2 regions of the Terrabacter terrae genome follow, and region 1 is predicted to be linked to the other one. Evidence: predicted binding sites of a transcription regulator. Region 1 holds the regulator's gene; the other holds the start of a gene.
The links. Region 1 encodes HspR, which represses chaperone genes until heat shock. Its sites were predicted from a motif close to AAGTTGAGTCNNNNNGACTCAACTT; they were not measured.
Positions count from the first base shown of each region.

Region 2: ABD194_RS02305 (ATP-dependent Clp protease ATP-binding subunit) is a predicted target of HspR. The motif match lies at 1,319-1,343, and genes of this name have one in related genera.

Region 1 covers NZ_BAAANB010000020.1:68,587-71,993, forward strand. Annotated here, with positions in the region: gene ABD194_RS09370 (ATP-binding protein) at 1-1,388, opposite strand, end outside; gene ABD194_RS09375 (heat shock protein transcriptional repressor HspR) at 1,506-1,958, opposite strand; gene ABD194_RS09380 (DnaJ C-terminal domain-containing protein) at 2,008-3,030, opposite strand; gene ABD194_RS09385 (nucleotide exchange factor GrpE) at 3,120-3,407, opposite strand, start outside.
Region 2 covers NZ_BAAANB010000001.1:494,844-498,250, reverse strand. Annotated here, with positions in the region: gene ABD194_RS02310 (hypothetical protein) at 12-944, opposite strand; gene ABD194_RS02305 (ATP-dependent Clp protease ATP-binding subunit) at 1,443-3,407, shown strand, end outside.

The DNA of each region.
Region 1 (3,407 bases):
GTGTCGGTGACGGACACCTCGTAGCCGTCGAGGTCGGACTGCAGGCGCAAGGAGATGCGGCCGCGGGGAGTGAACTTCAGGGCGTTGGAGAGCAGGTTGAGCACGACGCGCTCGAACATGTCGACGTCGACGTAGGTGTGGTCGAGCTCGTCGCAGACGACCTCGAACTCCAGCCCGGCACGCTCGATGGCGGGTCGGAAGTTCGCAGCGACCCCGCTGGTGAGCTCTTCGATGTCGGCCTCGACCCAGTGCGGCTCGACTGCACCTGCCTCGATGCGGGTGAGGTCGAGGATTCGGTCTACGAGTCCTGTGAGTCGCTCGGTGTTGCGCAGGATCAGCTCGAAGCGCTGGCGCTGCTCGAGGTCGAGTCCTTCGGCGGCCAGGGCGTCGTTGACCGGGCCTGCGATGAGCGTGAGGGGCGTGCGCAGCTCGTGGCTGACGTTGGCGAAGAAGTCGCTCTTGGCGGCGTCGAGCTCGGCGAGCACCTCGTTGCGGCGCCGCTCCTCCTGCAGGTGCCGGATGCCGCTGAGGGCCATGGCGACGTGCGAGGCGCACAGCTCTGCATAGACCTGCAGCTGGGTGTCCCAGGGGCGGCGGGCGTTGTCGGTGAGCAACAGCTGCGCGGTCGGCTCCACGAGCCCGGGCTCGACGATCGGGATGACGTGGACGACCTCGTCGGTCCCGAGCCGCGTCTCCCGCTGCGCGGCAGCCTCGCCCGGCCCCGTCCAGCGGATCTCCGCCGTGACGTGGTCGTGGGTGTAGGCGCCGAGCACGGCCAGCGCCCGACGGCGCACGTCCTCGGCGCTGCGCGCGTCGGCGAGGGTCTCGACCAGCTCGGCGGAGACGTTGGCCCGGCGCTCGGCGACCACCTTGGCGGTCGTCTCGGTGGCGACGTTGAGGACGCCGACGACCCGGCCGTCGTCGTCGTGGATGGCGCCGTAGGACCACGTGAAGTAGGCCTCCTCGAGGAAGCCGGCGCGGTTGACGACGAGGAGGGCGTCCTCGACCCACGTCGCAGGTCCACCCTTGGTGACGCCGTCGAACATCGGGCCGATGATGTCCCACACCTCCGGCCACACGGCTCGCACCGGGAGCGTCCACGCGCCGGGGTGCTTGTTGGGCCCGAGGATGTCGCGGTAGCCGTCGTTGTAGAGCATGAGCAGGTCGGGGCCCCAGCAGATGAGCATGGGGAAGCGCGACGAGAGGCACACGTCGACGAGCACGCGCAGGTTGTTGGGCCACGTCTCGACGGGACCGAGCGGTGTCGCGGACCAGTCGGTCTCGACGAAGAGCTGCCGCATCTCGCCCTGACGCGAGGTCACTCCGGGGCTGCGACGACCGGCCTCCGCCACGCCGTGGATGCCGCCCTCCGGCTGGTGCGGAGTCATGCGACGTCCGGGAGTCTGATCAAGAAACTGCCTCCGGGGCAATCGGCAACGAAATGCCCCGGCTGCATGAGGCCTGCACAGTGTTACACATGTAAGGCGGGGGCTGACCCGACCAAGCTACCGACCCGGACGCCACACGACGAGGGCCTGCGACGAGGGCGCGCGCGGGGGCCGCTGACCGGGCCGCACGGCCACCACCTCGCCTCGCGGACCGACGGCGAAGACCCGTGCCCCGGTCGCCAGGGTGGCCTGTGCGCTGGCCAGCTCGGTGGACAGCTCGTCCACCCGCGACTGCAGCGCCGCGACGTGGTTCTCGAGGTCGAGGATGCGCTGGATGCCGGCCAGCGACACCCCTTCCTGGGACAGGCGCTGCACCTCGCGGAGCAGCTGTACGTCGCGCGTGCTGTAGCGCCGGCCGCCGCCGCGCGTGCGTGACGGGGAGACGAGGCCGAGCCGGTCGTACTGGCGCAGCGTCTGCGCGTGCATGCCGGCCAGCTCGGCCGCGACGGAGATGACGAAGACGGGAGCGTCGTCGTCGTGCCCCGTGGGGCGGGCGCTCCTGCGAGCCATCGCCATCACCTCCTCCTCCATGGATCGTCAGTCGGTCGTCAGTCGGTCGTCAGGCGCGGGCGCGCCGGAACAGCTCGGCCCTCGGGTCGTGCCCGTCCTCGGCCGCGGCCATCTTCTCGATGGCCTCGCGCGCCTCGTCGGTCAGTCGCTGGGGCACCAGAACCTGCACCTTGGCCAGCAGGTCACCGGTGTGCCCACCGCGCTTGACGCCGCGCCCCTTGAGGCGCAGCACGCGACCGCTCGGGGTGCCGGGGGCCACCTTGACCTTGACCGAACCGCCGTCGAGGGTCGGCACGGCGACGGTGGCCCCGAGCGCCGCCTCGGCGAAGGTCACCGGCAGGTCGACGGTCAGGTTGTCGCCGTCGCGCCCGAAGACCGGGTGCTTCTCGACGGTCACCGTGAGGATGAGGTCGCCGGCCGGGGCGCCGGGGTCAGCCTGACGGCCCTTGCCGCGCAAGCGAATCCGCTGACCGTCCTTGACACCGGCCGGGATGCGGGCGTTGATGCGGCCGAGGTCGGGCGAGCTGAGCGCGACCGTCGAGCCCTCCACCGCGTCGCGGAAGCCGATGGTCGTGCTGGCCTGGACGTCGGCGCCCGGGCGTGGGCCCGCCGTCGCGCCGTAGCCGCCGTAGCCGGCTCCGGGACCTGCGCCCGGCCCGGCACCGCCGAACATCTGCCCGAGGATGTCCTCGAGGTCGGGTTGCCCGCCGGCGCCGCCGGTGCTGAACCGGACGCGCTGGCCTCCGGGGCCAGCCGCACCGCCGAACGCGGAGAAGATGTCCTCGAACCCCGCGCCCTGGCCTCCGGGGCCACCCGCCGTGAAGCGGGCGCCGCCGTGGGACATCGCCCGGATGGCGTCGTACTCGCGCCGCTTCTCGGGGTCGGAGAGGACGGCATACGCCTCCCCGACCTCCTTGAAGCGCTCCTCCGCCCCGGGATTGCCGACGTTGTGGTCGGGGTGCAGGTCGCGCGCGACCTTGCGGTAGGTCTTCTTGATCGTCGCGGCGTCGGCGTCCTGGGGCACGCCGAGGATCGCGTAGAAGTCCTTCTCGAACCAGTCCTGGCTAGCCAAGGCGCAAATCCTTCGTTCCGGGGTCCTTCACGCTGCTCCCATCATCGGGTATGCCGCCGGGCTGCGCGGGCAGCCCGGCGGCGGACGTGTCACGCGGGGTCGGCAACCGACACCCGGGCGGCGCGGACGAGCCGGTCACCGATGCGGTAGCCCGGCTGCAGCACCTGCACGACGGTGGTCTCCGTCGCGCCCTCGGGGAGCTCGGCCTCTACGTGCATGAGGGCCTCGTGCACATTGGGGTCGAACTCCTGGCCGGCCTCGCCGAGGCGCTCGACGCCGTAGCGACCGAGCGTGGCCTCGAGCTTGTCGGCGATGGACGCGAACGGGCCGGAGGCGAGGTCGCCGGCCTGGCGGGCCATGTGGATGTCGTCGAGGAC
Region 2 (3,407 bases), on a different contig from region 1:
CTCTTGCCGCGTCACGCCGGCACGGCCATGTCGCCCGGCCTGCCGGGGAAGTGGCGGCGCCAATCGTCCCGCAGACGGGGCACCGGCATACCCGCCCGACGCATGGCGCGCGTGATCCTCGTGAGCGTGTTCCCGGGTGTCGAGTAGATGTCCCGCGACACGACCACGAGCCGGCGGATCCGCTCGTCGTCCAGTGCTTCGTCCCGCGCGATGTCGGTGAGCCACTGCTCCTCGGACTCCGCGTGCTGCCGGCCGTCGTACTCGATGACGAGCCGGTAGGGGAGGTAGGACAGGTCGTAGCGCCGCAGCAAGGTCCCGTCGCGGTCGTGCACCCGATGGTCGACTTCGGGCTCGGGCAGGCCGGCGAGGACAATGAGCAACCGCAGCCGCGTCTCCATCGCCGAGTCGACACCGGTGCGGACGAGCGCGGCAGCCTTGCGGGCCAGGCGCGAGTAGGGCCCATGGTGTCGGCAGGTCGCCGACACGAGCTGCTCGGGCGTCGTGCGTCCACGCCTGACCAGCGAGTCGCCGAGGACGACTAGGTCGACGAGGGTCAGGCAGTGAGCCAGGTCGAGGAAGGTCTGCACCGGCGACGTCACCCGGAACCCACCGAAGCGGACGACCTCCTGCCCCTCCTTGCGACGATGGGCGGTGATCCCGTCGCGTCGGGTCCGGTTGCGCGGACTCGAGAGATGGATGTCGGGATGGTCAGGAACGACTCCGCCCCACAGATTGGCCGCCGTGTGGTGCGACACGTGGCTGCCGGGTGTGACCACGAGAAGGGCGGCCTCGATCCGCACCGCCAGCGTGACGGGGACGCCGCGCTCGACGTGAACTCCACGGAAGAGGGCGACGTGCGAGCGCCGCAGCCGACCATCGGTGTGGCCGGCCGCCATCGCGTCGGCCCGTCGTACCGGAGGTGTGCGGGGGTCTGGGCGTGTCATGTCGGCAGCCTGCCCGTGCAACCGCGAAGCGCGTGACGCCTCTCCACAGGGCCTATGCATGCGCCGTGGCGCACTTGTGGTGCGAACTCGGGCTGGTTCCCGCACCGAAGTGCGCCGTGGCGCATTTGTGGTGCGAACTCGGACTGGTTCCCGCACCGAAGTGCGCCCTGGTGTAGTTCCGTGCCTACAGCCGGTCGCATCGCGCCTGAAAATGCGCCGTGGCGCAGTCCGTAGCCGACTGCGGCGGCCAGTGCCTGTCCAGCCTCGCTGCCCCCGTCCGCGTGGGCAGGGAAGGCGCCGGGTACGCACACGGCATACGGCAGGAGGACGACGCGACGCATGGGCACGTGTCCGCCCACGGCGAACACAGGCAGAACCTGAGTCGATCGGACTCAGGATCGGGAACAGGACCGGCACTGCCCACGTTGGTCGGGATGTGCTCGTCGACAGCGGGCACGGATAGCATCGAGATGTCTCTCGATCAGTCAGGAGAAGAACATGTTCGAACGGTTCACCGACAGGGCCCGAAGGGTGGTTGTCCTCGCTCAGGAGGAAGCGCGCCTGCTCAACCACAACTACATCGGGACCGAGCACATCCTCCTGGGTCTGATCCACGAAGGCGAAGGCGTCGCCGCGAAGGCCCTCGAATCGCTCGACATCTCGCTCGAAGCGGTCCGGGCCCAGGTCCAGGAGATCATCGGCCAGGGGCAGCAGGCCCCGACCGGCCACATCCCCTTCACGCCCCGCGCGAAGAAGGTGCTCGAGTACTCGCTCCGCGAGGCGCTCCAGCTCGGCCACAGCTACATCGGCACCGAGCACATCCTGCTCGGCCTGATCCGCGAGGGTGAGGGCGTCGCCGCCCAGGTCCTCGTCAAGCTCGGCGCGGAGCTCAACAAGGTCCGCCAGCAGGTCATCCAGCTGCTCTCCGGCTACCAGGGTGGCCAGAGCGGCGAGAAGGCCGGCGCGGGCGTCGGCCAGGGTCAGACCGAGGGCACGCCTGCGGGCTCCCTCGTGCTCGACCAGTTCGGTCGCAACCTCACGCAGGCGGCCCGCGAGGGCAAGCTCGACCCGGTCATCGGGCGTGCGAAAGAGATCGAGCGGGTCATGCAGGTGCTGTCCCGTCGCACCAAGAACAACCCCGTCCTCATCGGCGAGCCCGGCGTCGGCAAGACCGCCGTCGTCGAGGGCCTCGCCCAGGACATCGTCAAGGGCGAGGTGCCCGAGACGCTCAAGGACAAGCAGCTCTACACCCTCGACCTCGGCTCGCTCGTGGCCGGCAGCCGCTACCGCGGTGACTTCGAGGAGCGGCTGAAGAAGGTCCTCAAGGAGATCCGCACCCGCGGCGACATCATCATCTTCATCGACGAGATCCACACGCTCGTCGGTGCGGGTGCCGCCGAGGGCGCCATCGACGCGGCCTCGATCCTCAAGCCGATGCTCGCCCGGGGCGAGCTGCAGACGATCGGCGCGACGACGCTCGACGAGTACCGCAAGCACATCGAGAAGGACTCGGCCCTCGAGCGGCGCTTCCAGCCGATCCAGGTGCAGGAGCCGACGCTGCCCCACGCCATCGAGATCCTCAAGGGCCTGCGTGACCGCTACGAGGCCCACCACCGCGTGACGATCACCGACGGCGCGCTCGTCGCGGCCGCCAACATGGCCGACCGCTACGTCAACGACCGCTTCCTGCCCGACAAGGCCATCGACCTGATCGACGAGGCCGGCGCCCGACTGCGCATCCGCCGCATGACCGCTCCGCCGGACCTGCGCGAGTTCGACGAGAAGATCGCCGCCCTCGTGCGCGAGAAGGAGTCGGCCATCGACGGTCAGGACTTCGAGCGCGCGGCCCGCGTCCGCGACGACGAGAAGCGCCTGCGCCAGGAGAAGGCCGCCCGTGAGGCCCAGTGGAAGTCGGGCGACATGGACGTCGTGGCCGAGGTCGACGAGGAGCTCATCGCCGAGGTCCTGGCTGCCAGCACCGGCATCCCGGTGTTCAAGCTGACCGAGGAGGAGTCCAGCCGTCTGCTCCACATGGAGGACGAGCTGCACAAGCGCATCGTCGGCATGGACGACGCCGTCAAGGCGCTGTCCCAGGCGATCCGCCGCACCCGTGCCGGCCTGAAGGACCCGCGCCGCCCCGGTGGCTCGTTCATCTTCGCCGGCCCCACCGGTGTCGGCAAGACCGAGCTCGCCAAGACGCTCGCCGAGTTCCTCTTCGGCAGCGAGGACGCGCTGATCCAGCTCGACATGTCCGAGTACTCCGAGAAGCACACGGTCAGCCGCCTCTTCGGCTCGCCTCCCGGCTACGTCGGCTACGAGGAGGGCGGCCAGCTCACCGAGAAGGTGCGCCGCAAGCCGTTCTCCGTCGTGCTCTTCGACGAGGTCGAGAAGGCCCACCCGGAGATCTTCAACTCGCTGCTGCAGGTGCTCGAGGACGGCCGCCTCACCGACTCGCAGGGTCGG